Actinopolymorpha cephalotaxi: one gene and its partners. The main gene of each other region encodes a partner of the protein of the gene in region 2 in a complex. Links are inferred from orthologs where the notes say so. Each region holds a gene or a part of one and is shown on either strand. Other genes may lie near its edges. The genes, in order: FHR37_RS05785, FHR37_RS07445 and rny.

Region 1 (9,671 bases), 380 kb from region 2 along the record:
ACCACACCGGGACCGCCGTGGCGCTGGAGAGCGCGAAGGGCCTGATCCGCTCCGAGGTCGGCCGCCGGCTCGGGCTCCGGCACACGCCGAGCCTGGCCTTCGTCCCCGACGCCGTACCCGAGAACGCCCAGCACATCGAGGACCTCCTGCGCCTCGCCCGCGACTCCGACGCCGAGGTGGCCCGCCGGGCCGCGCAGGCGAGCCCGGCCGGCGAGGCCGACCCGTACCGCGTGCCCCGCACCGACGAAGACCTCGACGACCTCGACGAGCTCGATGCCCCCGGCGACGAGGACGGCAGCGACGGCAGCGACGGCAGCAAGGGTGGCGACAACCGGTCCGGCCCCGGCGGTCACGGCGGGAGCTGACGTGACCCCACCCGACGTGACCCGACCTGATGTGCCCCGACCTGCTGAGACCCGGAGCGGCATCGTCGTCGTGGACAAGCCCTCCGGCTGGACCTCCCACGACGTGGTGGGCAAGGTCCGCCGGCTGGCACACACCCGGCGGGTGGGCCACGCCGGCACCCTCGACCCGATGGCGACCGGCGTGCTCGTCCTCGGCATCGAACGCGCCACCCGGTTGCTCGGCTATCTCACCCTCACCGAGAAGGCCTATGACGCGACGATCCGGCTCGGGGTGTCCACCCGTACCGACGACGCCGAGGGGGAGGCGATCGCCCAGGCGTCCGCCCGGGACGTACGCCGGGAGGACATCCAGGCGGGGGTCGCCGCGCTGACCGGCGAGATCTCCCAGGTGCCGTCGGCGGTGTCGGCGGTGAAGGTGGCCGGCGAACGCGCCTACCGCAAGGTGCACAAGGGCGAGGACGTCGAGCTGGCACCGCGCCAGGTGGTGGTGCGCAGGTTCGAGGTGACCGACGTCCGGCCGGTGGGCGAGGTCGTGGACGTCGATGTGGTGGTCGAGTGTTCGAGCGGGACGTACGTCCGGGCGCTGGCCCGTGACCTGGGCGCCGGACTGGGCGTCGGCGGCCACCTCACCGCGCTGCGGCGTACCCGCGTCGGACCGTACGCACTGGATCAGGCCCGTACGATCGAGCAGCTCGAGGGCGGCTTCGAGGTGGTCCCGATCGCCGACGTGGCGGCCCGGACGTTCGCCCGGTACGACGTGGACGAGCACACGGCGCGGCTGGTCTCCTTCGGGCAGAAGCTGCCCGGCGTGCGGGTGGGCGGCGGCCCGGTGGGCGTGTTCGGCCCCGACGGCGCGTTCCTCGCGCTGTACGAGGACGTCGAGGAGGGCGCCCGGCCGGTCGCGGTGTTCGCGAGCTGACGGCGGGTTGGGACGACCCGTGACGCCCGGGTTGCCGGATGCCGGGACCGGAGCGAGGGTCCGCGGGCGACCGTCTGGCACTCTGTGAGGCAGGCGTATCAGGACGGAAGGGCGACGAGGACACGATGCAACGCTGGACAGACCTGACCGGGGTGGATCCGCGGTTCGGGCCGACGGTCGTCACGATCGGCGTCTTCGACGGCGTGCACCGCGGTCACCAGCGGGTGCTCGCCCGCACCCGTGAGCTGGCCCGCGAGCACGGCGCCCGCTCCGTCGTGGTGACGTTCGACCCGCATCCTGCCTCGGTGGTCCGCCCGGAGGCGGTACCGCCGCTGCTGGCGACCGTGGAGCGCCGGCTGGAGCTGTTCGAGGCGTACGGCATGGACGGCGTGGTCGTCGTGCCGTTCGACAAGGAGCGTTCCCGCGAGCCCGCCGAGGAGTTCGTCCGCGAACTCGTCCGCGCGCTGCGTCCGGTGGCGGTGGTGGTCGGCGACGACTTCCGGTTCGGGCACAAGGCGGCCGGCAACGTCGACCTGCTGCGCACGCTGGGCGCCGAGCTCGGGTTCGCCGTCGAGGGCCTGACCCGCGCGGCGAAGGTCCCCTCGACCGCCGAACCGGCCGCCGCGGACCCCGGCGATCCCGCCGCCCTCGATCCCGCCGCCCTCGATCCCGCCGACCCCGCCGGCGTCCCCGTCGACGCCGTGTCCTCCACCGCGGTCCGGGACCGGCTCGCGGCCGGCGACGTGGCCGGCGCCCGGGCCCTGCTCGGGCACACCTTCCGGGTGGACGGCCTGGTCGTCGAGGGCGCCCACCGGGGACGCGAGCTGGGTTTCCCGACCGCCAACGTGCCGGCGTCGACCGCCCTGGCGCTGCCCGCCGACGGCGTGTACGCCGGGTGGCTGCGAGTAGCCGACGTGGACGCGCCCGGCCCGCAGGTGCTGCCCGCGGCAATCTCGGTGGGCACCAACCCGCAGTTCGGCCACGAGCCGCGCCGGGTCGAGTCGTATGTCCTGGATCGCGACGATCTGGACCTGTACGGCCGGCCGGTCGCGGTGGAGTTCGTCGACCGGGTGCGCGGGCAGGACACCTACGACTCGGTGGACGCCCTGGTCGTCCAGATTCGTGCCGACGTGGAACACGTACGCCGTGTCCTCGCCGCCGACCCCGGCTGACCGGTGGCCCACCGGCGGGCTGGTAGCCTGACCACTGCCGTACGCCGGCCGCGGACAAAGAGTGCCCAGGTGAACCCGCCCTGGCGCGCCGCGCAACGGATCCCGAAAGGAGCCTCGTGTCGCTAGACGCTGCGACCAAGAAGCAGATCATCACCGAGTACGCGACCAAAGAGGGCGACACCGGTTCGCCCGAGGTCCAGGTGGCGCTGCTCACGCATCGGATCACTCACCTGACCGAGCACCAGAAGGCCCACAAGCACGACCACCACAGCCGTCGCGGTCTGCTGCTCCTCGTGGGTCAGCGCCGCCGGCTGCTCAACTACGTCATGAAGGAAGACATCCAGCGTTACCGCTCGCTGATCGAGCGGCTCGGCCTGCGCCGATAGCTGGAAAAGCTCCGGGAGCGGTCGCCTTCGTGGCGCCGCTCCCGGTACACAACAAGGACCGGAGCGGTCCCCGCGTGAGGCGGTAGCCAGGCCGCCGGTCCTCGGTAGTGGCTTCCGGGAGTCCTCCGGGCGAGATCACCACAGACGCGATCACCCCGAGACGTACCCGAGAGCCTCGATCGAAGACCGGCACATCCTGTACCCCACGCACCCCGCGGCAGATCGCTCCCCGATGTCATGAGGAGGGAGCCCCGTGGAGGGTCCCGGAATTCACACCGCCGAAGCCGTCATCGACAACGGCCGCTTCGGCACCCGAACGGTCCGGTTCGAGACCGGACGCCTTGCCCGCCAGGCCAACGGAGCCGTCGTCGCCTATCTCGACGAGGACACGATGGTCCTGTCGACAACGACGGCCGGCAAGCACCCCAAGGAACAGTTCGACTTCTTCCCGCTGACGGTCGACGTCGAGGAGCGGGGATACGCCGCCGGCAAGATCCCCGGCTCGGTGTTCCGCCGCGAGGGCCGGCCCAGCGAGGACGCGATCCTCACCTGCCGGCTGATCGACCGCCCGCTGCGCCCGTCGTTCGTCAAGGGCCTGCGCAACGAGGTCCAGGTCGTCGTCACCGTTCTGTCGCTCAACCCCGACGTGCTGTACGACGTGCTCGCGATCAACGCCGCGGCCTCGTCGACGCAGATCGCCGGCCTGCCCTTCACCGGCCCGATCGGCGGCGTTCGCGTCGCGCTGATCGACGGCCAGTGGGTCGCGTTCCCGCGGCGCGCCGAGCTGGAGAACGCCGTGTTCGACATGGTGGTCGCCGGCCGTGCGCTCGAGGACGGTGACGTGGCGATCATGATGGTCGAGGCCGAGTCCACCGACCACACCTGGGACCTCGTACGCGGTGGCGTCCAGGCGCCGACCGAGGAGGTCGTCGCCGAGGGGCTGGACGCGGCCAAGGGCTTCATCCGCACCCTGTGCGACGCCCAGACCGAGCTGGCCGCCAAGTCTGCCAAGCCGACCACCGAGTTCCCGGTCTTCCGTGACTACCAGGAGGACGTGCTCGAGGCGCTGACCAGCGCGGTGCGCGGTGAGCTGGCCGAGGCCCTCACCATCGCCGACAAGGCCAGCCGCGAGTCCCGCCTGGACGAGGTGAAGGCGCTCGGGCTGGAGCGGATCGGCGCCGACTTCGAGGGCCGCGAGAAGGAGATCGGCGCGGCGTTCCGGTCGCTGACCAAGACCCTGGTGCGCGAGCGGGTGCTCCGCGACAAGGTCCGCATGGACGGCCGCGGCCTCGCCGACATCCGGCCGCTGGCCGCGGAGATCGGGGTCGTGCCGCGCGTGCACGGCTCGGCGCTGTTCGAGCGCGGCGAGACGCAGATCCTCGGCGTCACCACGCTGAACATGCTGTCGCTGGAGCGGCGCATCGGTCTGACCCTCGCCGAGGACACGACCAAGCGCTACATGCACAACTACAACATGCCGCCGTACTCCACCGGCGAGACCGGCCGCGTCGGCTCCCCGAAGCGACGCGAGATCGGGCACGGCGCGCTCGCCGAGCGGGCGATCCACCCGATCCTCCCCAGCCGCGAGGACTTCCCGTACGCCATCCGTCAGGTGTCGGAGGCGGTCGGCTCCAACGGCTCCACCTCGATGGGCTCGGTGTGTGCGTCGTCGCTGGCACTGCTCAGCGCCGGCGTCCCGCTGCGCGCGCAGGTGGCCGGCATCGCGATGGGCCTGATCAGCGACGAGGTGGACGGCCGGACGGAGTTCGTCACGCTGACCGACATCCTCGGCGCCGAGGACGCGTTCGGCGACATGGACTTCAAGGTCGCCGGCACCCGTGAGTTCGTCACCGCCCTGCAGTTGGACACCAAGCTGACCGGTATCCCCGCGTCGGTGCTCGCGTCCGCCCTGCAGCAGGCGCGGGAGGCGCGGTTCGCGATCCTCACCCTGATGGAGAAGACCATCGGTGAGCCCGGCGACATGTCGCCGTACGCCCCGCGGATCATCACCATGAAGATCCCGGTCGACAAGATCGGCGAGGTGATCGGGCCGAAGGGCAAGGTCATCAACCAGATCCAGGACGACACCGGCGCCGACATCGCCATCGAGGACGACGGCACGATCTTCATCGGTGCCGCCGACGGTCCCTCCGCGGAGGCCGCTCGCGCGGTCATCGCCGGGATCGCCACGCCGACGATGCCCGAGGTCGGCGAGCGCTACCTCGGCACGGTGGTCAAGACCACCAACTTCGGTGCGTTCATCTCGCTGGTTCCCGGCAAGGACGGCCTGCTGCACATCTCCAAGCTGCGGGCACTGTCCGGCGGCAAGCGGGTCGAGAACGTCGAGGACGTCGTGAAGGTCGGCGACAAGCTGCAGGTGGAGATCGGCGAGATCGACGACCGGGGCAAGCTGTCCCTGGTGCCCGTGGTCGAGGACGCCGAGAAGTCGCCCGAGCAGTGAGCCCACGACTGGCACGGCTGGCTGCGGGGAGCCAGCCGTCTGGCTCGACTCGGACCCTCCTGAAGGAGGGCGACGGTGGAGTGGTCCGGCGTACGGTCCTGCCGGGCGGACTGCGCATCATCACCGAGGCCATGCCGCAGGTGCGTTCGGTGAGCTTCGGGGTCTGGGCGAGCGTCGGCTCGCGCGATGAGACCCCGGCGCTCGCCGGCGCCAGTCACTACCTCGAACACCTGCTGTTCAAGGGCACCCGGCGCCGGGACGCGATGGAGATCTCCTCCGCCCTGGACGCGGTCGGTGGTGAGATGAACGCGTTCACCACCAAGGAGTACACCTGCTACTACGCGCGGGTGCTGGACGCCGACCTGCCGCTGGCGGTGGACGTCATCTGCGACATGGTGACCTCGTCCCTGATCAGCGCCGCCGACGTGGACAGCGAGCGTGGCGTGATCCTGGAGGAGATCGCCATGCACGACGACGACCCCTCCGATGCGGTGCACGACCTGTTCGCCGAGGAGCTGTGGGGCGACTCACCGCTCGGCCGGCCGATCCTCGGCACCACCGAGTCGATCGAGGCGCTGACCCGGCGCCAGGTGCACGGCTACTACCGCCGCCGCTACCGCCCGGAGTCCCTGGTGGTGTCGGTCGCCGGCAACGTCGAGCACCGTGCCGTGGTGCGCCTGGTGACGCAGGCGTTCGAGCGTGCGGGCCGGCTCAACGGCCAGGTCAGTGAGCCGACGCCGCCGCGGTCGGGCAACCCGAGCAGGGCGCTGGCCTCCGCGGCCGCGGCCGCCACGGCTGCCCGCGGCTCGGTCCGGCTGGCGCACCGGCCCACCGAACAGGCCAACCTCGTGCTGGGCGTTCCGGGCGTGCCGCGCTCGGACGACCGGCGGTTCGTGCTCGGCGTCCTCAACGCCGCGTTCGGCGGCGGCATGTCCAGCCGGCTGTTCCAGGAGGTACGCGAGAAGCGCGGGCTGGCCTACGCCGTCTACTCGTTCGCGTCCCACTACGCCGACTCCGGCATGGTCGGCATCTACGCCGGCTGCCTGCCGAGCAAGATCGACGAGGTGCTGGACATCTGCCGCGACGAGCTGGCGAAGGTCGTCTCCTCGGGGCTCACCGACGAGGAGCTCGAGCGGGGCAAGGGGCAGTTGCGCGGCTCGCTGGTGCTGGGCCTGGAGGACACGGGTTCCCGGATGGGCCGGCTGGCCAAGGCCGACTTGGTGTACGGCGAGTTGCTCAGCGTGGACGAGATCCTGCGCCGGATCGACGCGGTGACGCTGGACGACGTTCGCCAGATCGCGAAGGAACTGCTGGAAGCGGCGCCGACGCTGGCCGTGGTCGGGCCGTTCGAGGACGCCGACCGGTTCGCCGGCGCGGTTCGCTGACGGCGTTGGATGCCGCCGGCGGTTCGCCGCCGGCGTAGCAGGGGAGGAGTCGTACGTGGTGAAGGTTGCCGTACTCGGAGCCCGCGGCCGGATGGGCGCGGAGGTCTGCCGTGCGGTCGAGGCCGCCGACGGGCTCGACCTGGTGGCCGGGCTGGACGTGGACGACCAGCTGACCGACCTGCGCGCCGCCGGTGCGGAGGTGGTGATCGACTTCACCCATCCCGACGCGGTGCTCGACAACCTCCGCTTCTGTGTGGAGAACGGCATCCACGCCGTGGTCGGCACCACCGGCTTCACGCCGGAGCGGCTGGAGCAGGTACGCGGCTGGCTGGCCGACGCGCCCAAGGTCGGCGTGCTGGTCGCCCCCAACTTCTCCGTCGGCGCGGTGCTGATGATGCGGTTCGCCGAGCAGGCCGCACGGTTCTTCCCCTCCGTCGAGGTGATCGAGCTGCACCACCCGCGCAAGGCGGACGCACCGTCGGGCACGGCCTCGCGGACGGCCGAGCTGATCGGCGCCGCCCGGCAGAAGGCGGGCCTGGGCGAGGTGCCGGACGCCACCACCCAGGAGGTGGCCGGTGCCCGCGGCGCGAGGGTGGCCGACGTACCCGTGCACAGCGTCCGGCTGTCCGGCCTGGTCGCGCACCAGGAGGTGCTGTTCGGCGGCGAGGACGAGACGCTGACCCTGCGGCACGACTCGATGGCCCGGACGTCGTTCATGCCGGGTGTCGTGCTCGGCGCCCGGACGGTGGGGGAGCGGCCCGGCCTCACGGTCGGGCTCGAGCACTACCTCGACCTGGGCTGACCCACTCCCCGCCGCGTTCCCGCGGTGTCAACGCGGCGTTGTCAGCTTCGCGGGCGTCACCGCCGCGCGCTGAGGCGGCGTTCCTCCTCGGCCTTCATCCGTTCCTGCCGGCGCACCCGCTCGGGGACGACGGCCTCCCGCGGCGCGGTGGGTGCGAAGTCGTACCGCTCCACTCCGAGGCCGCGCAGCACCGCCCGCTCCACCAGGGAGAAGTCGGCCGGATCTTCGCGGTCGAAGCGCATCGGCTCGGCCAGGTGCACCGGCGGGTTGGTGATCAGCCGGGGGACGCGCAGCAGGTTCTGCGCCTTCGCGTGCAGGACGTACGGATGCAGCAGGAAGACGTCGCCGACCCGGCCGGTGGCCTCCACGAAGTTGCCGCACTGCCCGACCAGGCTCGGGATGTCGAACTCCGTGGGCAGCACGCCGCCCGGCCGCTCGGCGAGGTAGCGCGCCACCGGTCCCACCGAGTCCGCGGCCACGAACGTCGCACCGCCCTGGTGCCGTACGTCCGACCACAACACCAGCGTCAGCAGGCCCTGCTCCGGCGAGTCGAGGAAGTGCCGGAAGAAGTCGCCGTCCTTGTGCCAGCCGGGAGCCGCGGCCGAGGCGGGCGTCCAGGGCCGGTCCTCGCCCTCCCACAGGTTGACGATGAACCCGTCGCCCCAGGAGTACGGCCGGGCCACCCGGTCCTCCCCGCCCAGCAGGTCGCAGGCGGCCTGCCATGCCTTCGGCGCGAACTCGCGTACGTCGATCCGGCGGTGTGTCGGCATGTGGATCGAGGACTGTTCCCAGGTGGACTGGTCGTCCGGGTCGTACCCGAGCCGGGTCCACACCTGGTCGGTGTACTCCGCGGCGGCCTCGGGGGTGAAGCAGTCGTGGACGACCACGAAGCCCTGGTCGAGAAAAGTCTGCGCCTGTTCGTCGGTGAGTACCTGATAGCCCGAAGCCATGAGAGTCCGTCCGTCGCGGTGGTTCGTTGATCTGGGTCCACTTCGACGCTAGGCGGGTGCGCGCCGGTCGGCGCGTGCGTTCGTCCGCTGGTCTCGGTTCGCGAGACGGTTGTCCGCGCCTGGTCAGTGGGTCGTACGGGCGAGTGCGGGCCCGGTCAGAACGCCAGCCGCACCAGCGCGGCGGTGAGGGCGGCGAGGGCGACGACCACGATGAACGGCGCCCGCAGCAGCAGCGCGACCACGGCGACCGCGACGCCGGCCAGCCGGGCGTCCACGACCAGATCGGTGCCCGAGCTCAGGGTCTGCACGCCGACGAGCGCGGCCAGCAGGGCGACCGGGAGCAGTGCCGCGGACCGTCGTACGGCCGGACGGTCGAGCACCTGGCGGGGCACGGACACCCCGGCCAGCTTGAGCAGGTAACAGCCGAGGGCGGTGGCCAGTACGGCGATCCAGAGCGTCACGGGCTCTCCTCCCGTGCCGCCTGCGCCGACGAGGGCTCCGGCTCGGCCGGGGAACCGGCAGCCGGGGTGGGCGAGGCGGACCGCAGCCCGAAGGCGACCGCCACCGCGCCCGCGGCGAGGACCGGAACCCCCGCGGGCACCACCGGCACCAGCGCCACGGCGACCAGCGCGCCGATCGCGGCGACCGCGCGGGTCCGCGCCGTGGTCAGCTGCGGCCACAGCAGGGCGACGAACGCGGCCGGGGCGGCGGCGTCCAGTCCGTACGTCCGAGGGTCGCCGAGGGAGGCCCCGGCCACCGCACCGAGCAGCGTCCCGAGATTCCACAGCGTGAAGAGAATGAGCGCGGTGTACCAGAAGCCGGCCCTGCCGAGTTCCGGCGAGCGCCGCCCGACCGCCATCGCGGTGGTTTCGTCGATGACGAAGTGCGCACCGGCCAGCCGGCGAAGGCCGCGCAGCCGGAGCAGGTCGGTCAGCCGAAGACCGTAGAACGTGTTCCGGGTGCCGAGCAGCAACGCCGCCAGCACCGCGGACAGGCCCGCCCCGCCGGCCCCGACGATCCCGACGAACGCGAACTGCGACGCCCCGGTGAACGCGAGCAGGGACAGCGCGCAGGTCTGCGCGACGGACAGGCCGCCGGCGACGCCGAGGGCGCCGAAGGAGATGCCGTACGCGCCGGTGGCGATGCCGATGGCGGCCGCGTCCCGGATCACCGCGCGCCGGGTCTCCAGGACCGCCGAAGCGGGACGGGACGCGCTCATGCTCAGTCGTCG
Region 2 (9,501 bases):
CGGTCGAGGTCGGTCCAGGTGGTGCCGTGGCCCGGCAGCCGGGGTACGGCGACCCGGAAGCCGCGTTCGGCGAGGTAGGTGGCCCACGGCCTGATCGAGGCGGGCGAGCCGGTGAAACCGTGGGACAGCAGCACGCCGGCGGTCCCGGTGCCGGCGTACAGCGGTTCGGCGTACGGCTTCACTCGCACAGGCACGCTCCTGAAGGTCGCGCGACGGAGACGCGGAGGTCCGGTGGGAATCGTGTCACGGTCGGTTCACCCGCGCGGAGGCGGCCGGGGGTCGGTCCGGACCCCGGCCGGGCCGTCGCCAGGTCGCCGATCCGATCCGGTCCACAGAGGCGATACCCCACGGGCGGGCCCGCACTACTTGCGGCCGGCCCGGTGACGACCCGTGGGAGGGTCGGCGTTGCTCCGGGCCCGGACGAGGCCTAGGGTTCTCGGGCAAAGACGGAGGTGGGGTTTGTTCTACTGGTTCCTCAAGGTCTTCGCCCTGGGGCCGTTGCTGAGAACGGTCTTCCGCCCCTGGGTCGACGGCCTCGAGAACGTCCCCCGCGAAGGTCCAGCCATCTTCGCGAGCAACCACCTGTCGTTTTCGGACTCGGTGTGGCTTCCGCTGGTCCTTCCCCGGCGGATCACGTTCCCGGCCAAGATCGAGTACTTCATCGGTACGGGCATCAAGGGCCGCCTCACCGCGCTGTTCTTCCGCGGCATCGGCCAGGTCCCGATCGACCGGACCGGCGGCCGGGCCAGCCAGGTCGCGCTCGACGCCGGGCACAAGCTCCTGCAGAAGGGCGAGCTGTTCGGGATCTATCCCGAGGGCACCCGTTCGCCCGACGGCAAGCTCTACAAGGGCAAGACCGGCGTGGCCCGCCTCGCGCTGGCCTCCGGCGCCCCGGTGATCCCGGTGGCCATGATCGGCACCGACAAGATGCAGCCGCCGGGCAAGGCACTGCCGAAGCTGATGCGGCCCGGCGTGCGGATCGGCAAGCCGCTGGACTTCTCCCGCTACGAGGGCATGGAGGAGGACCGGTTCGTCCTGCGCTCGGTCACCGACGAGATCATGTACGAGCTGATGGAGCTGTCCGGCCAGGAATACGTCGACATGTACGCCCAGAAGGCCAAGGACGAGCTCGGCAAGCGGCGCGGCAGCGACGCGGGTGAGAAGTCGGTGGGCTCCACGGGCAGCTCCGGTTCGGACAGCGCGGCCCAGTCCGGCTCCGGCACCGGCTCCGGCACCGGCTCCGGCAACGGCACCGGTCAGGCAGCCGGCTCCGGACCCGACGAGCCGGGCACCGACGGCGCCGCCGTCCGCAGGGCGAGCTGAGAGAGGGACCGACCATGGGGGCGGGCGGCCGGTTGCCGATGCTGCCGGGTTCTGGACGTACGCGCGCGAACGCCGGCGCCGACGGCACGGCCTCGCTGTGGAAGGCGCTGGCGGTCCTGCGGTTCGTCGTGCTGGCCCAGGCGCTGGCGGTCAACCTGTTCCGTTGGGAGCGATTCGACCATCCGCTGACCGGCTGGCTCGTTTTGACCGTCATCTCCGCCTGGACGCTGGTCGCCACCTGGGCCTACGACGCACCCGAACGCCGCCGGTGGCCGCTCCTCTCCGCCGACCTCGCGGTGGCGGTCGGCTCGATCCTGATCACGCCGTACGTCCTCAGCCCGGAGATGCTGAACCGGCACGACTTCACCCTGCCGACGTACTGGGTGACCGCGGCCGTGCTGGCGTGGGCGATCAGGTACGGCTGGATCGGCGGCGTCCTCGCGGCCCTGGTGATCTCCCCGGCCGACATCGCCACCCGGGCACACATCACCTCCACCACGTTCAGCAACCTCTTCCTGCTGCTGCTGGCCGGGGCGATGGTCGGTTACGCCGCCTCGCTCGCCCGCAGCGCCGCGGCCGACCGCGCCCGGGCCACCGAGCTGGCCGCCCGGACCGCGGAGCGGGAACGCCTCGCCCGGGCGGTGCACGACGGCGTGCTGCAGGTTCTGGCGTACGTCCAGCGGCGGGGGAACGAGCTCGGCGGTGAGGCCGGCGACATCGCCCGCGCCGCCGGCGAGCAGGGCGAACTGCTGCGTGCGCTGGTCAACGGCCAGCCGATGCCGGTGGCGGGGGAGCGAGTCGGCCAGTCGGCCCTGTCGGGGCTCTCGGGGTTGTCGGAGTTCTCGGGGCACGCCATGCAGCAGGCCGTCGACGAGACCGACACCGGCATGATCGACGTCGGTGGCCGGCTCACCGGCCTCGGCGCGGCCGGGATCTCCGTCGCCACCCCGGCCGACCCGGTGCTGCTTGCGGGCAGCGTCGCCACCGAGCTGGTCGCCGCCGTCCGTGCCGCGCTGGACAACGTCGCCCGGCACGCTCCGGGCGCCAGGGCGTTCATCCTGCTCGAGGACGACGGCGAGGCGGTGACGGTGAGCGTCCGCGACGACGGGCCGGGGATCCCCCCGGGCCGGCTGGACCAGGCCGAGGCCGACGGCCGGATGGGGGTGAGCCGCTCGATCGTGGGCCGGCTGACCGAGCTCGGCGGCACGGCCACGCTGTCCGCCACCCCGGCCGGGACCGAGTGGGAGCTCCGGGTGCCTCGCGCCGCCGCCGACGCGGCGCCCGCCTCGACCGGGCTCCGGTGGACGCCGCCGGGATGGCTGGCAGGCAGGCGTTCGACCAGACCGGATGCCCACCCGGCTACCGACCCGGATGGCGACCTGGATGGCCGGTCGCGAGCCCGGCCGGAGCCCCGGCCCGGCACTGAGCCGCAACCGGATCACGAACCGGATGCCAAAGCGGATATCGGGTGACGAACCGGCTCGCACGTTGCGTAAGGTCGGTGCATGATCCGGGTGATGGTGGTCGACGACCATCCGATGTGGCGCGGTGCCGTGTCCAGCGACCTGCAGCAGGCCGGATTCGAGGTCGTCGCGGAGGCCGGCGCGGGTGACGAGGCGCTGCGCCGCGCGGAGGCGACCCGGCCCGACGTGGTGGTGCTCGACCTGCAGATCCCGGTCCTCGGCGGCGTCGAGGTGACCCGCCGGTTGGCCGAGAGCGAGTCCCGCACCCGGGTGCTGATCCTGTCCGCCAGCGCCGAGCAGCTGGACGTGCTGGCCGCGGTCAAGGCCGGTGCCGCCGGCTATCTCGTGAAGTCCGCCTCCCGCGAGGAGCTTCTCGATGCCGTACGCCGGACCGCCGCCGGCGACGCCGTCTTCACCCCCGGGCTCGCCGGCCTCGTGCTGGGGGAGTTCCGCCGCCTGTCGGGCGCGTCCCGCGCGGCCGAGCCGGTCGCCCCGCAGCTGACCGAGCGGGAGACCGAGGTGCTGCGGCTGGTGGCCAAGGGGCTGAGCTACAAGGACATCGCCGACCGACTGGTGCTCTCCCACCGAACCGTGCAGAACCACGTCCAGAACACCCTGCGCAAGCTCCAGTTGCACAACCGGGTCGAACTCGTCCGGTACGCCCTGGAAAGCGGACTCGACAGCGCCGACGAGACCTGACGGGACCTGACGAGACCTGACGGCGGCCCTGCGGAGGGCGGCGAACCCGGCAGGGCTAGGCTCGACAGGACCTGTTCTTGCAGTCTTGGAAAGGACTGTCAATGCGAGTTGGTGTGCTCACTGGTGGTGGCGACTGCCCAGGACTGAACGCGGTCATCCGGGCCGTCGTACGCAAGGGAGCGTCCGAGTACGGCTATGACTTCGTCGGGTTCCGGGACGGCTGGAAGGGCCCGCTGGAAAACGTCACCTGCGAACTCGGCATCCCGCAGGTGCGGGGCATCCTCCCGCGCGGCGGAACCATCCTCGGATCGTCGCGGACCAACCCGTTCAAGGTGGACGGCGGCGTCGAGCGGATCAAGGAAAACCTGGCGAGCAACGGCGTGGACGCCCTGGTCGCGATCGGCGGCGAGGACACCCTCGGCGTGGCGACGAAGCTGTCCGAGCTCGGTGTCAACGTCGTCGGCGTGCCGAAGACCATCGACAACGACCTCGGCGCCACCGACTTCACGTTCGGCTTCGACACTGCGGTCAACATCGCCACCGAGGCGATCGACCGGCTGCACACCACGGCCGAGTCGCACCACCGGATCGTCGTGGTGGAGGTCATGGGCCGGCACGCGGGCTGGATCGCGCTGCACTCCGGCCTCGCCGGTGGCGCCAACGTCATCCTGATCCCCGAGGTGCCGTTCGACCTGGAGAAGGTCGTCGAGGACGTCGAGAGCCGCTTCCGTACCAACTTCTCGCCGATCATCGTGGTCGCCGAGGGTGCCACCCCGAAGGAGGGCACCCACGCCCTCGCCAACGAGGAGCTGGACTCCTTCGGCCACGTCCGCCTCGGCGGGGTGGGCGACATGATCGCCGCGGAGCTGGAGAAGCGGACCGGCAAGGAGGCCCGCGCGGTCGTCCTCGGCCACACCCAGCGCGGCGGCACGCCGACCGCGTTCGACCGCTGGCTGGCCACCAGGTTCGGCCTGCACGCGATCGAGGCGGTGCACGACGGCGACTTCGGCCAGATGGTCGCGCTGCGCGGCACCGACATCGTGCGGGCACCGCTGGCCGAGGCCACCCGTGAGCTGAAGGTCGTCACCCCCGAGCTGTACGCCGAGGCCGGCGTCCTGTTCGGCTGAGCCGCTCCTCGAAGATCGTCGTCCGGGGTCGGCGCGTCCGCGCGCCGGCCCCGGTCATACTCTCGTGACGTGAACTCTCTCCAGGCCTGGCGTGACCTCCCGGCCGCCCAACAGCCGGAATGGCCCGACGCGGGTGCGGTGCGGGCCGCCGCCGCACAGCTGCGGACGTTCCCTCCGCTGGTCTTCGCCGGCGAGTGCGACTCCCTCAAGGCGCGGCTCGCCGACGTCGCGGCGGGGCGGGCGTTCTTCCTGCAGGGCGGTGACTGCGCGGAGACGTTCAACGGCGTCGGCGCGGACGCGCTGCGCAACAAACTCCGCACGATCCTGCAGATGTCGGTGATCCTCACCTACGCCGGCAGCGTGCCGGTGGTCAAGGTCGGGCGGATCGCCGGTCAGTACGCCAAGCCGCGGTCCAAGCCGACCGAGGTGCGCGACGGCGTCGAGCTGCCCGCCTACCGCGGCGACGCGGTCAACGGCTTCCCGTTCACCCCCGAGGACCGCACGCCCGATCCGGACCGGTTGGTGCGGATGTACCACTCCTCGGCGGCCACGCTCAACCTCGCCCGGGCGTTCGTCGTCGGCGGCGAGGCAGACCTGCGCCAGGTGCACGCGTGGAACACCGACTTCGTGCGCGACAGCCCGGTCGGTGAGCGCTACGACCGGATGGCCCGCGACATCGACCGGGCCATCTCGTTCATGCACGCCTGCGGCGCGGACCCGGCGGAGTTCCACTCCGTCGACTTCTACGCCAGCCACGAGGCCCTGCTGCTCGACTACGAGGAGGCCCTCACCCGGATCGACTCCCGGACCGGCCTGCCCTACGACACCTCCGGCCACTTCCTGTGGATCGGCGAGCGGACCCGTCAGCTCGACGGCGCGCACCTGGAGTTCGCCCGGCACGTGCGCAACCCGATCGGGGTGAAGCTCGGCCCCACCACGACCCCGCAGGACGCGCTGACGCTGATCGAGCGGCTCGACCCCGACCGCGAGCCGGGCCGGCTCACGTTCATCACCCGGATGGGTGCGGGCCGGATCCGCGACGCGCTGCCTGAGCTGGTGGAGAAGGTCACCGCGAGCGGCGCCTCGGTCGCCTGGGTGTGCGACCCGATGCACGGCAACACCTTCGAGGCGCCGAACGGCTACAAGACGCGCCGCTTCGACGACGTACTGGAGGAGGTCGAGGGCTTCTTCGAGGTGCACCGGTCGCTCGGCACCGTGCCGGGCGGGCTGCACGTCGAGCTCACCGGCGACGCGGTGACCGAGTGCGTGGGCGGCGGGCACGCCCTGGCCGAGGCCGACCTGGTGCACCGGTACGAGACCGTGTGCGATCCGCGGCTCAACCGCGCGCAGTCGCTGGAGCTCGCGTTCCTCGTCGCGGAGATGCTGCACCGCGCCTGAGGTTTCGCCGTACGCCACGAACGGGCCGGGTGCTCCCCACAGGGGAGTCGCCCGGCCCGTTCGTTCATCGGCCTTTGTGAGCCGCCGTGGTCAGCTCCACAGCCGGTCCCGGTGAACCTCGGTGTCCCACACCTCGCTCGGCTCGAAGAAACTCGGGAACGCCGGGTCGAGGTGCTCGCGGAAGAGTTCCTCGTTGATGTCGTCGAAGCCCAGCCCGGGCTTGTCCGGCACGGTGATGTGGCCGTCCTCGATCAGCGGGCTGGGCAGCCCGGTCACCAGGTCGCTCCACCACGGCACGTCCACGGCGTGGTGTTCCAGCGCCAGGAAGTTGTGCGTGGCCGCCGCGATGTGGGCGCTCGCCAGCGTCGCGATCGGCGAGGCGGCCATGTGCAGCGCCATCGCGACGCCGTGCTCCTCGGCGAGGTCGCCGACCCGCTTGGTCTCCAGGATGCCGCCGGAGGTGGCCGGGTCGGGGTGCACGATCCGGATCGCCTCGGCCTCCAGCAGCGGCTTGAAGTTCTCCGCGAGGTAGATGTCCTCCCCGGTGCAGGTCGGGGTTGACAGTGCCGTGGTGAGCTCCCGCCACTGGGCGGTGAACTGCCACGGGACCAGGTCCTCCAGCCAGGCAAGGGCGAACGGCTCCAGCGCCCGGCCGACCCGCAGGCAGGAGTCGACGCCGATGTGGCCGAAGTGGTCGACGGCCAGCGGGATGTCGTACCCCACCGCCTCACGTACGGTCGCGACGTGCTCGGCCAGCAGGTCGACGCCCTTGTCGGTGACCCGGATCCCGGTGAACGGGTGCATCGTGGTGGTCTGCTCGCGGGCGCCCGGCGGTGCGATCAGCGCACCGGGCACGTCCCAGAGCAGGTTGATGCCCACGTCCATCTTCAGGAACTGGTAGCCCAGCTTGCGCCGCCCGACCAGCCGTTCGGCGAGCACCTGCGGGTCGGGGGAGTTCGGGGTGTCGGCGTAGCAGAGCACCCGATCGCGGAACTTCCCGCCGGCCAGGGCGTACGCCGGAACGCCGTACGCCTTGCCGGCAAGGTCCATCAGCGCCATCTCCACACCGCACACCCCGCCGCCCTGCCGGCCGTGGTGGCCGAACTGCTTGATGGCGCGGAAGAGCTTGTCGACGTTGCAGGGGTTCTCACCGACCAGCCGGGCCTTCAGCAGCAGGGCGAAGCTGCGGCTCGCGCCGTCGCGTACCTCGCCGTACCCGCTGATGCCCTGGTTGGTGTCGATCCGGATGATCGTGGACCGGAACGGCACCCCGGTGAGCGAGGCCACCCGCAGGTCGGTGATCCTCAGGTCGCTGGGCCGAGAGTGGGTGTTCACCCGGTCCAGCAACTGGTCGCCGGTCAGCTCCTGGTCGTGGCCTGCCCGGCCCGGTCCGCCTGCTCCTGCTCCTTGCGCCATCGCTGGAAGTCCTCCTCGATGTGGCTTTCCCACGTGCCGACGTCGATCTCCGCGCTGCTGTAGACCTGCTCTGCCAACCGGAGCTTGCCGAAGACGTCGCGGGTACGGATGTCCGCACTGGACTCGGCGACCATGGCGGCCAGGTGCGGTGGGATGAAGATGAGTCCGCTCGGCGTTCCGAGCACCACGTCGCCGGGGAGCACGGTCGCGTCGCCGATCCGGACGGGAAGGTTGATGCCGGCCAGGGTCACGTCCCTGATCGCGGTCGGGTCGGCGTCGCGAAAGAAGAAGTTGACACCGCCGTCGAGTTGGCTGATTCCCTGGTAGTCACGGATGCCACCGTGGATCACCGCGCCGACACCGGTGCGTGCGGCGATGGCGGTGCTGAGGTTGTCACCGACAACCGTGCCGTCGCGGACCTTGCCGAAGATGTCGGTGACCATGACGTCGCCGGGCACCAGCGTGGAGATGATCCAGGAGTTCTGCTTGTCGGGTGCGAGGTGACCCTCGCGGGCACCTGCGGCGACGACCGCACTGTCGAAGTCGGGACGGTGCGGCAGGAACTGCGAGGTGACCGCCCGGCCGACGAGGACGTTGCCGGGGTGGGTCTGGCGCCAGCCACCTGCGAACTGGCGGTCGTGGCCCTGCCGGCGGAGGACACCCCACGCCTCCTCGGTGGTGGCCAGCCGGATCTCCTCCAGCACCTCGTCAGGGACCTTCGGCCGCCCGTCCGGAAAGCGCTCGCCCTGCCAGGAGGACGTCAGCTCGATCAGGTCCTCGGGAGTGGGTTGGATTCGCATGAGTGAAGGGAACCTCCGCCGTCGGTGGATCTTCGCCAGATCGTAGGAGGGTTGCCGGGGGCAGGACAACGCGTACGTCCTGAGCCGGTTACCTGTGCCCGGATGTGGCGACCGGGCGGCCGGAACAGGCCTTCTTTTCCAGGGCTTTCCAGGCCCCTCCAGGGCTTGCTCTAGGAGATCGCGGCGAGGTACGGACTCATGTCCATGCCGGGGTAGCGGGCGCCGACGTTGGCGACGGTGGACTTGTTCCAGTACGCGTCGCCCACCCGGGGGAAGCCGACGAACTCACGCTGGCGTGGGGTGGCGTGCTCCAGGAAGTGGTTCATCTCCGGGCTGCCGCCGTCGTGCTGGAACGTCACCTGGCCACACCACGGGGTGTCCACCCGCTTGAAGCCGATGTTCTGGGCATACCTCAGGCCTTCGGACGCGGTGAGCGCGGAACCGCGGTGGAAGGTGTTCATCGAGTAGATCAGCACCGACCCGGCCGGAACGACCACCGGCACCTCGTGTGCGTACACCTCCGGCGATCCCTCGCGGGTGTGGAAACGCGGCTCCCGGGGGAGGTCGCGGGTGAACTTCTGCGACACCACGTAGGTGGGGCTGAGGTCCACGGTCACGTCGGTGTAGTAGATGATCGCCGGCAGGTCGACGATCTCGTCGTCCGGCGGCGGGCACACCAGCGTGTTGTTGCCGTAGTCAAGGTGGAGTTGCTGTTCGAAGTCGCGCGTACCCGCGTACTTCCCGCCCAGCTGGCCGTGGCTGAGCATCAGCCGGTCGGTGCCGATGACCCTTTCGGCGAACGCGATCAGCTCCGGATGCAGCGTCGTCTCGTTCAGCGCGTCACCGACGAAGGGGAAGGTGGCGAACGTGCGCAGCCGCCCACTCTTCGCGGCGACCGACTCCTCGTACCACCGCGGGTGCCGGGCGTACTCCTCCCACGGCGGCATGTACTCGTGGATGTTCTCGACGGTCGCTCGTACCTGGTCGTCGTCGAGCAGGGGCACCACGACGTACCCGTGCTCGCGCCAGTGCTGGTGGTCCGCTTCGCGAATGGTGCCCATTCCTCGAGGTTCCCTTCGTTGAGCGATTCGTCCACCTTAGGTTTGGCCCGGTCCGCTCCGGCCGGACGTGTCTGCTATCGGCCGGGCACCTGAACACCGGCGAGGTCGGCTAGCGTGCAGGTCGTGGCCGAGCTGGATAACACCGAGCTGGAGAACGCCGAGGTGGAGAACACGGACCGCGACCGTCCGGTGGACCTGCGAAGCGACACCGTGA
Region 3 (9,502 bases), 280 kb from region 2 along the record:
CCGAGGGCCCGGCACCCGGATTCCCCGGCACCGGCTGGCAGGTGCGCTCGGACAACCTCGCGCCCGCGCCCTGAGGTGGTGGCGGGAAGCCCGCGTCAGCGACGGACGCTCGGCATCCCCAGCAACACTCCGGACGGAGTAACCGACGGGTCCGCGGCGCCGGTGGCGCCCGACTGCCGCGCCGACCACAGGTCACCGGCCCGGGTGGGCCGGACGTCCAGCAACGGGCCGTCGGCGACCAGGTGGTGCGGCGCGGCGTAGGTCACCTCGACCTTCACCAGGTCACCGGGGCGTACGCCGGTCAGGGCGGCGCCACCGGGACGGCCGCCGGAGAAGTGCACCAGCCGGTTGTCCCGCGCGCGCCCGCTCATCCGGTCCGTGGCGGCGTCCTTGCGGCCCTCGCCCTCGGAGACGAGCACCTCGACCTGGCGTCCGACGAGCGCGCGGTTCTCCGCCCAGGCGATCTCCTCGACCACCTCGACCAGGCGTTCGTACCGCGCCTGGACGACCTTCTTCGGCACCTGGTCGGGCAGCGTCGCCGCGGGCGTGCCCGGCCGCTTGGAGTACTGGAACGTGAACGCCGCCGAGAACCTCGCCTCCCGCACGACGTGCAGCGTCTCCTCGAAGTCCTCCTCGGTCTCGCCCGGGAAGCCGACGATGATGTCGGTGGTGATCGCGGCGTCCGGCATCGCCTGCCGCACCTTCGCCACGATGTCGAGGTAGCGCGCCTGACGGTAGGAACGCCGCATCGCCTTCAGCACCCGGTCCGAACCCGACTGCAGGGGCATGTGCAACTGGTGCATGACGTTGGGTGTCTGCGCCATCGCGGCGATCACGTCGTCGGTGAAGTCGCGCGGGTGCGGGGAGGTGAACCGCACCCGCTCCAGGCCGTCGATGTCCCCGCACGAGCGCAGCAGCTTGCCGAACGCGAACCGGTCGCCGAACTCCACGCCGTAGGCGTTGACGTTCTGGCCGAGCAGGGTGACCTCGAGGACACCCTCGGCGACCAGCGCCTGAACCTCGGCGAGGATGTCGCCGGGCCGCCGGTCCTTCTCCCGGCCGCGCAGGGCCGGCACGATGCAGAACGTGCACGTGTTGTTGCAGCCGACGCTCACCGCGACCCAGGCGGCGTGCTGGGACTCCCGGCGCGAGGGCAGGGTGGACGGGAACGTCTCCAGGTAGTCCCTGATCTCCACCTGCGCCTCGCCGAGCACCCGCGACCGCTCCAGCAGGGCCGGCAGCGAGCCGATGTTGTGGGTGCCGAACACGACGTCGACCCACGGCGCCCGGCGGACGATCTCGCCCTTGTCCTTCTGTGCCAGGCAGCCGCCGACGGCGATCTGCATGCCGGGGCGTTCGGCCTTCGACGGCGCGAGGTGGCCGAGGTTGCCGTACAGCTTGTTGTCGGCGTTCTCGCGTACGGCACAGGTGTTGAGGACGACGACGTCGGCCGGGTCGCCGGTGGCCGCGCGGACGTACCCCGCGTCCTCCAGCAGTCCGGACAACCGCTCGGAGTCGTGGACGTTCATCTGGCACCCGAAGGTGCGCAGCTCGTACGTGCGCGTGCCGGAGGCGTCGACGGCAGCGTCGGGTGCCGGGGATTCGATACGGTGCGTCATGACCGTCCAAGGGTACGGCGCACCGTGCGCGCGGGCGCGGGGGCAGGCGTCCCCCGCCGGCGGTACTGCTCCGGACCCGCGGCGATCGGCTGTCGAATTGCCCGGGTTCGACGGCCGAACAGCCGTTAGGCCCACTACGTCCGGTGCGTCGGGGCCCGGCCGGAGCCACCGGAGGACACCGGCGGCGGGCCCGCGGACGATCATGGGCGGCCACTGATGATCGTCATGTTCCAGTCGGGCTACAGACCGGCGGGCGGTCTCGCGCCAGAACTCGAAGGAAGGTACCTTCCCCGCATGACAGACACGAGCGAGCGACCGCCCTCGCCCGGCGCGGCCTCCGCACGCCCGCTGGTCACCATCGAGCACGTCGACAAGCACTTCGGTGACCTGCACGTGCTCCAGGACATCAACCTCACCGTGCACGCCGGTGAGGTCGTGGTGATCATCGGGCCGTCGGGGTCGGGCAAGTCGACGCTGTGCCGGACGATCAACCGCCTGGAGCCGATCGACTCCGGAGAGATCCGGCTCGACGGCCAGCCGCTGCCGGAGGAGGGCAAGAAGCTCGCCCAGCTTCGCGCCGACGTCGGCATGGTGTTCCAGTCGTTCAACCTCTTCCAGCACAAGACCGTGCTGGACAACGTCACCCTCGGCCCGATCCGGGTCCGCAAGGTCGCGAAGGCGGAGGCCGAGACCAGGGCCCGGGCGCTCCTGGACCGGGTGGGCGTCGGCAACCAGGCCGAGAAGTACCCCGCACAACTGTCCGGCGGACAGCAGCAGCGGGTGGCGATCGCCCGCGCCCTGGCGATGGAGCCGAAGGTCATCCTCTTCGACGAGCCCACGTCCGCGCTCGACCCGGAGATGATCAAGGAAGTCCTCGACGTGATGGTCGACCTCGCCAAGGGCGGCATGACGATGGTCGTCGTCACCCACGAGATGGGTTTCGCCCGCAGCGCGGCCGACCGGGTCGCGTTCATGGCCGACGGGCGGATCGTCGAGGAGCGCACACCCGAGGAGTTCTTCAACAACCCCCAGTCGGCACGGGCGAAGGACTTCCTCTCCAAGATCCTCCAGCACTGAATGCCCAACCCGCACACGCAGAACGCCGCGCCCACCGGACCTGCCGGGACCATACGCAAGCTGGGGTTGCGGGCCACCATCAGAAAGGGACGTCATGCGTAAGAGCAGTCTGCGGTTGCTCGGAGCCGGCCTGGTAGCCGCGCTGGCCCTCACCGCCTGTGGAAGCAGTGGCGGCGGCCAGACGGACGTCAAGGTCGCCGAGAACCCGAAGTTCCCCGCCGGTTCGTCGATGGAGAAGTTCGCCAAGGCGAAGAAGATCAAGATCGGCATCAAGTTCGACCAGCCGGGCATCGGCTACAAGAAGCCGGGCACCGACACTCCCACCGGCTTCGACGTGGCGATGGCCGAGATCATCGCCGGCGGCATGGGCATCGAGCCCAAGAACATCGAGTGGGTCGAGACCGTCTCGAAGAACCGCGAACCCTTCCTGCAGAAGGGCACCGTCGACCTCGTGCTCGCGTCGTACTCCATCACGCCCGAGCGTCGCCAGGTCGTCGGCCAGGCCGGCCCGTACTTCGTCACCGGCCAGGGCCTGCTGATCCGCAAGGACGACAAGTCGATCAAGTCCGGCGCCGACCTGAAGGGCAAGAAGGTCTGCTCGGTCACCGGCTCGACGTCGCTGAAGCAGGTCGAGGAGAAGTACGGCGCCAACCCGGCTCCGTTCGGCTCCTACTCCGAGTGCGTGACCCAGCTGAAGAACAAGTCCGTGGACGCGGTCACCACCGACGAGGCGATCCTGCAGGGCTACGCCGCCGAGGACAAGGACCTGGTAACGGTTGGCAAGCCGTTCACCGAGGAGCGTTACGGGATCGGCTTCAAGAAGGGCGACACCGGAATGTGCAAGTACCTCACCGACAGCATCAACAAGTCGGTGTCGGACGGCGACTGGAAGAAGGCGTTCGACGCCACGCTCGGCAAGGCCACCGACGTGAAGGCGCCGGCCGCGCCCAAGCCGGACCCCTCCTGCCAGTGAGCATCGGTCTGCCCGGCGCGCGGCCCGAGTGCCCGCGCCGGGCAGACCTGTGTCGCCCACCCGTCCGCTTCTCCGGGCGCCAACCAAGGGAGACCAGCCCGACGTGAACGTGCTGATCGACAACCTGCCGAAGATCATCTCCGGCTTCTGGCTCACGGTCCAGCTGCTCGTCGTCTCCGGGATCGTCGCGACCCTGCTCGGCACTTTGCTGGCAGGGATGCGGGTCTCCCCGGTGCCGGTGCTGCAGCGCGCGGGCACGGCGTACGTCACGGTCTTCCGCAACACCCCGCTGCTGATCGTCTTCCTGATCATCGTGACCGGGCTGCCGGCGGTCGGGCTGCAGTACAGCTTCTTCGTCCGGGCGATCATCTCGCTCTCGCTCTACACCTCGGCGTTCGTATGTGAGGCGCTGCGTTCGGGCATCAACGCCATCCAGGCCGGGCAGGCCGAAGCGGCCCGGGCCATCGGCATGACGTTCGGGCAGAGCCTGCGGCTGATCGTGTTGCCGCAGGCGTTCCGTGCCGTCGTGCCGCCGCTGGCGAGCATCCTCATCGCCCTGACCAAGAACACCGCGATCGCCGAGGTGTTCGGCGTCACCGAGGCGAGCTACCAGCTCGACTCGCTGGTACGCGACTTCCCGACCGCCCTGTGGTGGCTGTTCGCCGGCATCGCGTTCGGCTACATGATCATCGTCTTCCTGATCGCCGGCGGCGCCTCCCTGCTCGAACGACGTTGGACGGTGACCCGATGAGTACAGTCCTCTTCGACGTACCCGGCCCGGTCGCCCGGCGCCGGCACCGCATCGGCGGGGTGATCGGTTCGATCGTCCTGCTCGCCCTGCTCGGGCTGGTGCTGTGGAAGCTGTGGGCGGCCGACCAGATCACCCCCAAGGCGTTCGAGCCGTTCACCGACCCCGACATCCTGCGCGGGCTCGGCGAGGCGATCCTCACCACGCTGACCGCGGCCGCGGTCGCCATCGTGCTGGCCCTGGTCTTCGGTGCGGTCTTCGCGGCCGGGCGGCTGTCCGACCACGCGATCCTGCGCTGGCCGTCGATCGCGGTGATCGAGTTCTTCCGCGCCATCCCGCTGGTGCTGCTGATCCTGGCCATGTTCCTCGGCTTCGGCGACGTGACGGGCCGCTTCTGGGCGCTGGTGCTGGCCCTGATGCTCTACAACGGGTCGGTGCTCGCGGAGGTGTTCCGCGCCGGGATCAAGGCGGTGCCGCGCGGGCAGTCGGAGGCGGCGTACGCGCTCGGCCTGCGCAAGAGCAGCGTGATGCTGCTGATCCTCGTACCCCAGGCGATCACCACGATGCTCCCGGCCATCATCAGCCAGTGCGTGGTGGCGCTGAAGGACACCGCGCTCGGCTACATCATCAGCTCCCAGGAGCTGGCGTCGTTCACCAAGCAGGTCATCTCCGGCTACAACAACCCGATCGCGGCCGGCGCCATCGCGGCCGCGGTCTACATCGTCATCAACTACACGCTGTCCCGGATCGCGCAGTGGCTGGAGGCGCGGCAGCGCCGGAGGGGACGCGCCGTCGTCCCGCTGGCCAGCACCCCGGCCGGCGATCCCAGCGGCGGCGTGTCCGGCGGTGTGTCCGGCGACGGCTCCGGCCCCACGCGCTGACCCTGGTCGTCGCTGAACCCGGTCGTCGCTGAACCCGGTCCGGCCCGCTGAGCCTGGCGGGCCGGTCGCCGGTCAGAGCGCGGTCTCGGTGGCCCGGGTCTCCCGGATCACGGTGACCCGGATCTGCCCGGGGTAGGTCAGCTCGGTCTCCACCCGCTTGGCGATGTCCCGGGCGAGCACCTGCGCCTGCAGGTCGTCGATCTCGGTCGGGACCACCATGACGCGGACGTCCCGCCCGGACCGCATGGCGTGCACGGAGGCCACGCCGGGGTAGGACCGGGCGATCTCCTCCAGCCGCTCCAGTCGCTGGACGTACGCCGCGAGCGACTCCCGGCGGGCACCGGGCCGGCCGCCGGAGATCGCGTCCGCGGCCTGGGTCAGCACCGCCTCGACCGTACGCGGCTCCACCTCGTCGTGGTGGGCCTCGATCGCGTGCACCACCTCCGGGTTCTCCCCGTGGGTTCGGGCGAGCTCGGCGCCCACGATGGCGTGACTGCCCTCGACCTGGTGGGTGAGCGCCTTGCCGATGTCGTGCAGCAACCCGCAGCGCCTGGCCAGGGCCGGGTCCAGCCCGAGCTCGGCAGCCAGCATGGCCGCGATGGACGCCGACTCGACCAGGTGCCGCAGCACGTTCTGGCCGTACGAGGTACGGAAGCGCAACGTGCCGAGCAGCCGGACCAGCTCGGGGTGCAGGTCGGTCAGCCCGGTCTGCGCCACCGCGTCCTCCCCCGCCCGCAGGCAGGTCTGCTCGACCTCGCCGAGGCTTCGGACGTACAGCTCCTCGATCCGGCGGGGATGAATCCGCCCGTCGAGCACGAGGTGCTCCAGCGTCATCCGCCCGACCTCGCGGCGGACCGGGTCGAAGCAGGACAGCATGACCGATGCCGGGGTCTCGTCCACGATCACGTTCACGCCGGTGATCTGCTCGAAGGCGCGGATGTTGCGCCCGTCCCGGCCGATGATGCGGCCCTTCAGCTCGTCGCTGGGCAGCTGCAGCGTCGTCACCACCGCCTCGGTGGTCTGTTCGGTCGCCAGCCGCTGCACGACCGTGGTGATGATGGCCCGGGCACGCCGGTCGCCCTCGTCGCGCGCCCGGCGCTCCAGGTCGCGGACCGTCAGCGCCGCCTCGCGCTTGGCCTCGTTCTCGATGGAGCTCACCAGCTGGGCCCTGGCCTGGACGGCGGTCAGCCCGGCGGTGCGTTCCAGTACCAGCCGGCGCTCGGTCTCCAGGTCGGTGAGCGCGGCCCGGCGAGCGGTCAGGGACTCCTCGGCAGCGGACACCGTACGGGCTCGGGCCTCCAGCTCGCGTTCGGCCAGGTCGAGCCTGGACTCGCGTTCGGTGAGCCGGCGGTCGCGGCGGTCGAGGTCGTCGGAGCGGGCCCGTAGTTCCTCCGGCGGTGGAGTCGCCGCCGGACCGGCGGCGACGGCGGACGGCGTTCCCGGCTGCGTTCCGGGCCGGATTCCCGGCTGCGTTCCCGATTGGGCACGGGTGGTGGCCCACCAGGACCACGCGGGACGGAGGAGGGCACCGAGGAGCACGAGGACGGCGAGCCCGACGAGCAGCAGGGCGACCTGGACGAGGGACCACATCAGGGCAGCTCTCCCTTCCCCGACCGCCACCTCGGGCGGAACCCGCCGGTGGAGGTCTGGCGTGGAAGGGATCGGTCCGCGCGGCCGGGCCGGCGGCCGGGCGGCGACCTTGCCGCGGGCCCCGGAGCCGACGGGTCAGGTCGTCATCCCCGGCCGACCTCACCTGACACGAGAATCGGTGACGCGGAGTTGTCACTGGTCCGGCTTTCGAGCCGGTCGACGGTGATGGTCTCGGTGGTCTCGAGGAAGTTGCAGGTGAGGCTCGGTCCGGCGGATGCGAGTGGCGGCGACGACGACTGACGCAGAGTGATCTCTTCCTGCTCTGGAGGCTAAGTCGCCGTACCGGGCCGGTCAAGGACGGTGGACAAGGGCGGCCGTCCGGCCCGTGCAGGGGCGGGCGAGAACCGGTCGTCCCGAAGTCGTCCCAGGGTGTGTCGCGAAGTGACCGCCTGACTCGTGGCCCACTTCGCAACACCCTAGAAGAAGTCGCGGGACCAGGGCAGGCGGCCGGCGAACACCCGGTCGAGCGCGGCGAGGTCGGCTGCCTCCCCACCGGCGACCAGTCCGAGCCGGGCGAGCCGGTGTGCGGACGCCCAGCCGGTGTAGAGCGAGGCCAGCCGGCCGATGCCGAGGCGTACGTCACCTCGTCCGCCGGGCTCGAGGCGGCCGGCGCCGTCCTTGACCCGCAGCACGTGCGGGCCGGTGTTCCACCTGGCGATCGGGTCGTCGAGGTGGAGATGAACCTCGGCGGTGACGTCCGGGGCGTAGCCGCGGGCAGCGACCGCGCCGGCGGCGTCCACCAGCCGGGTCATCCAGCACCAGCCGCGGTCGACCGGGCGCAGATCGCGTTCGCCGACCAGCATCGGCAGCGCGGACTGGGGCGGCGTCACCAACGTCACCGTGCCGGCCACGGGGTACTGCGCGGCGAGAACGCGCAGCAGTGCGAGCTCACTGGCCAGGTCGGCGGCCAGCGACTGGAGCACGGTGATGGTGTAGAAGCCGCGGTTGTCGTCCGGGTCCGTACGACTGGTGACGAGCAGGCCGGTGATCCGGCCATCGGTCTCCGCGACGTATCCCTCCTGGATTCCGGGATGGCCGAGGAGCCTGCGGAAGCCGAACTCCGGGCCGTGGGACAGGTTGCCCGGCTCCTCCCGCGACACCTCCTCGTGGAGTTCGCGGATCGCGGGCAGGTCCGCCCCGGTGGTGGGCCGCACCTCGACCTCGCGGTCGGGTCTGGGGAGGGAGGTGAGTGCCCGCAGGTCGATCCGCTGCTCGGGATAGCTGCCGGCGACCTCCCAGCCGTTGCGGCGGTAGAGGGTGTGGTTCATCGGATAGAGCGAGGACACCACTTCGCCGCAGTCGCGCATCGACCGGATCGCCTCGTGGACGAGGGTGCTCGCGACTCCCCTGCCGCGGGCGTCGGGCGCGACGGCCACGCCGGACACTCCACCCATCGGCACCCGGCGTCCGCCGAACCACTGGCCGAGCTCCCACACCGCCAGCCGTCCCACGATCCGCTCGCCCTCGGTGGCCAGCAGCCGGCGGTCGAGAGGATTCGCGGCCCGGTCGTTCGTGTCGTCGTAGGGAGCCGGACGTGCCGCGAACGCCAGTTGACTGAGGTCGTGAAGGGCCTGCCGGTCGTCGTCGCGGGCGGTCCGCACCTGAAGCGCCATGGCTCGCACGCTAGCGCCGACCTCGCGGCGGCGGTGACCCGGGCGGATCACCGGCCGGTTCAGGCCGTGGGTACGCCTAGGGACGAGTCCTACGGACCCGCGGTCTCCATCGAGTCGGCGGCACCGCTGAACTCGGCGACGGCAGCGCGGTGTTCCTCGTCGGACTCCCCCTCCAGTGCCTCCCGGACGACCCGCGCGGCGAGCCCCGGCGAGTAGCCCTTGCGGGCCAGCATCGCGGCCAGCCGGCGGACTCTGGTGCGCCCGTCGAGCCCCCGGGTCGCGGCGAGCTTGCGGGTCACCAGAGACCGGGCGGTTTCCAGCTCCGTCTCCGGGGACAGCTGGTCGAGCGCTTCGCCGACCTCGGAGTCACCGACCCCCCGGCGGCGCAGTTCGTGGGCAAGCGCCCGCCGGGCCAGCCCACGCCCGGTGTGCCGGGAGTCGACCCACGCCCGAGCGAAGGCCCCGTCGTCGATCAGACCGACGTCGGTGAACCGCCCGAGGACGGACTCGATGACGTCCTCGGGCACTTCCTTACGTCGCAGCGCCTGTTCCAGCTCGGCGCGCGAGCGGGGTTGGCCGGTGAGCTGGCGAAGGACGATGGCGCGGGCTGTCTGCTCGGGATCGGTCGCGGCGGGTTCCTGGTCGTCGTCCGACCGCGACCTCGATCTCGACTTCGAGGACCTCGATGACTTCTGCCTCACCTGTCGTCTGCTCCTCGGTGCTAGAAGTCCTCGGGCTCAGGCTCGGACTCGTCCGCGGGCTGGTCCACCCGCGGGCCGATGCCGACCTTCTCCTTGATCTTCTTCTCCAGCTCCTCGGCGAGGTCCGGGTTGTCACGGAGGAACTTCCGCGCGTTTTCCTTGCCCTGGCCGAGCTGGTCGCCCTCGTAGGTGTACCAGGCGCCGGCCTTGCGGACGATGCCGTGCTCGACCCCGAGGTCG

Evidence for each region.
Region 1: FHR37_RS07445 (region 2) and FHR37_RS05785 share a complex: the UniProt entries of both Bacillus subtilis proteins name them as parts of the possible RNA degradosome complex. The link is inferred for Actinopolymorpha cephalotaxi from one-to-one orthologs.
Region 3: FHR37_RS07445 (region 2) and rny share a complex: the UniProt entries of both Bacillus subtilis proteins name them as parts of the possible RNA degradosome complex. The link is inferred for Actinopolymorpha cephalotaxi from one-to-one orthologs.

What each region holds. Positions count from the first base shown.
Region 1 is NZ_JACBZA010000001.1:1,268,169-1,277,839, forward strand. The notes cover bases 2,698-5,699. They hold FHR37_RS05785 (polyribonucleotide nucleotidyltransferase), read left to right. Parts: upstream 2,698-3,095; coding sequence 3,096-5,303; downstream 5,304-5,699. Other genes in these bases: rpsO (30S ribosomal protein S15), read left to right, coding at 2,698-2,842; FHR37_RS05790 (M16 family metallopeptidase), read left to right, coding at 5,384-5,699. Outside these bases: 30S ribosome-binding factor RbfA, read left to right, coding at 1-365; tRNA pseudouridine(55) synthase TruB, read left to right, coding at 367-1,284; FHR37_RS05775 (bifunctional riboflavin kinase/FAD synthetase), read left to right, coding at 1,410-2,456; more of rpsO, read left to right, coding at 2,573-2,697; more of FHR37_RS05790, read left to right, coding at 5,700-6,688; dapB (4-hydroxy-tetrahydrodipicolinate reductase), read left to right, coding at 6,744-7,490; FHR37_RS05800 (phytanoyl-CoA dioxygenase family protein), read right to left, coding at 7,547-8,440; FHR37_RS05805 (AzlD domain-containing protein), read right to left, coding at 8,596-8,901; FHR37_RS05810 (AzlC family ABC transporter permease), read right to left, coding at 8,898-9,659; FHR37_RS05815 (GNAT family N-acetyltransferase), read right to left, coding at 9,662-9,671. UniProt on the Bacillus subtilis protein: Involved in mRNA degradation. Catalyzes the phosphorolysis of single-stranded polyribonucleotides processively in the 3'- to 5'-direction. Necessary for competence development in Bacillus subtilis.
Region 2 is NZ_JACBZA010000001.1:1,646,662-1,656,162, forward strand. Bases 2,768-5,599 are described here. They hold FHR37_RS07445 (6-phosphofructokinase), read left to right. Parts: upstream 2,768-3,586; coding sequence 3,587-4,612; downstream 4,613-5,599. Other genes in these bases: macS (MacS family sensor histidine kinase), read left to right, coding at 2,768-2,795; FHR37_RS07440 (response regulator), read left to right, coding at 2,829-3,485; FHR37_RS07450 (class II 3-deoxy-7-phosphoheptulonate synthase), read left to right, coding at 4,682-5,599. Also shown: FHR37_RS07425 (alpha/beta hydrolase), read right to left, coding at 1-194; FHR37_RS07430 (lysophospholipid acyltransferase family protein), read left to right, coding at 460-1,323; more of macS, read left to right, coding at 1,338-2,767; more of FHR37_RS07450, read left to right, coding at 5,600-6,010; FHR37_RS07455 (mandelate racemase/muconate lactonizing enzyme family protein), read right to left, coding at 6,101-7,426; FHR37_RS07460 (RraA family protein), read right to left, coding at 7,369-8,226; FHR37_RS07465 (phytanoyl-CoA dioxygenase family protein), read right to left, coding at 8,397-9,287; FHR37_RS07470 (threonine aldolase family protein), read left to right, coding at 9,411-9,501. UniProt on the Bacillus subtilis protein: Catalyzes the phosphorylation of D-fructose 6-phosphate to fructose 1,6-bisphosphate by ATP, the first committing step of glycolysis.
Region 3 is NZ_JACBZA010000001.1:1,367,943-1,377,444, reverse strand. What follows is about bases 4,630-7,462. They hold rny (ribonuclease Y), read right to left. Parts: upstream 6,889-7,462; coding sequence 5,371-6,888; downstream 4,630-5,370. Other genes in these bases: FHR37_RS06195 (GNAT family N-acetyltransferase), read right to left, coding at 7,365-7,462; FHR37_RS06205 (amino acid ABC transporter permease), read left to right, coding at 4,630-5,298. In the rest of the region: FHR37_RS06230 (hypothetical protein), read left to right, coding at 1-74; tRNA (N6-isopentenyl adenosine(37)-C2)-methylthiotransferase MiaB, read right to left, coding at 96-1,619; FHR37_RS06220 (amino acid ABC transporter ATP-binding protein), read left to right, coding at 1,914-2,696; FHR37_RS06215 (glutamate ABC transporter substrate-binding protein), read left to right, coding at 2,791-3,669; FHR37_RS06210 (amino acid ABC transporter permease), read left to right, coding at 3,773-4,420; more of FHR37_RS06205, read left to right, coding at 4,417-4,629; more of FHR37_RS06195, read right to left, coding at 7,463-8,561; FHR37_RS06190 (regulatory protein RecX), read right to left, coding at 8,651-9,262; recombinase RecA, read right to left, coding at 9,283-9,502. UniProt on the Bacillus subtilis protein: Endoribonuclease that initiates mRNA decay. Initiates the decay of all SAM-dependent riboswitches, such as yitJ riboswitch. Involved in processing of the gapA operon mRNA, it cleaves between cggR and gapA.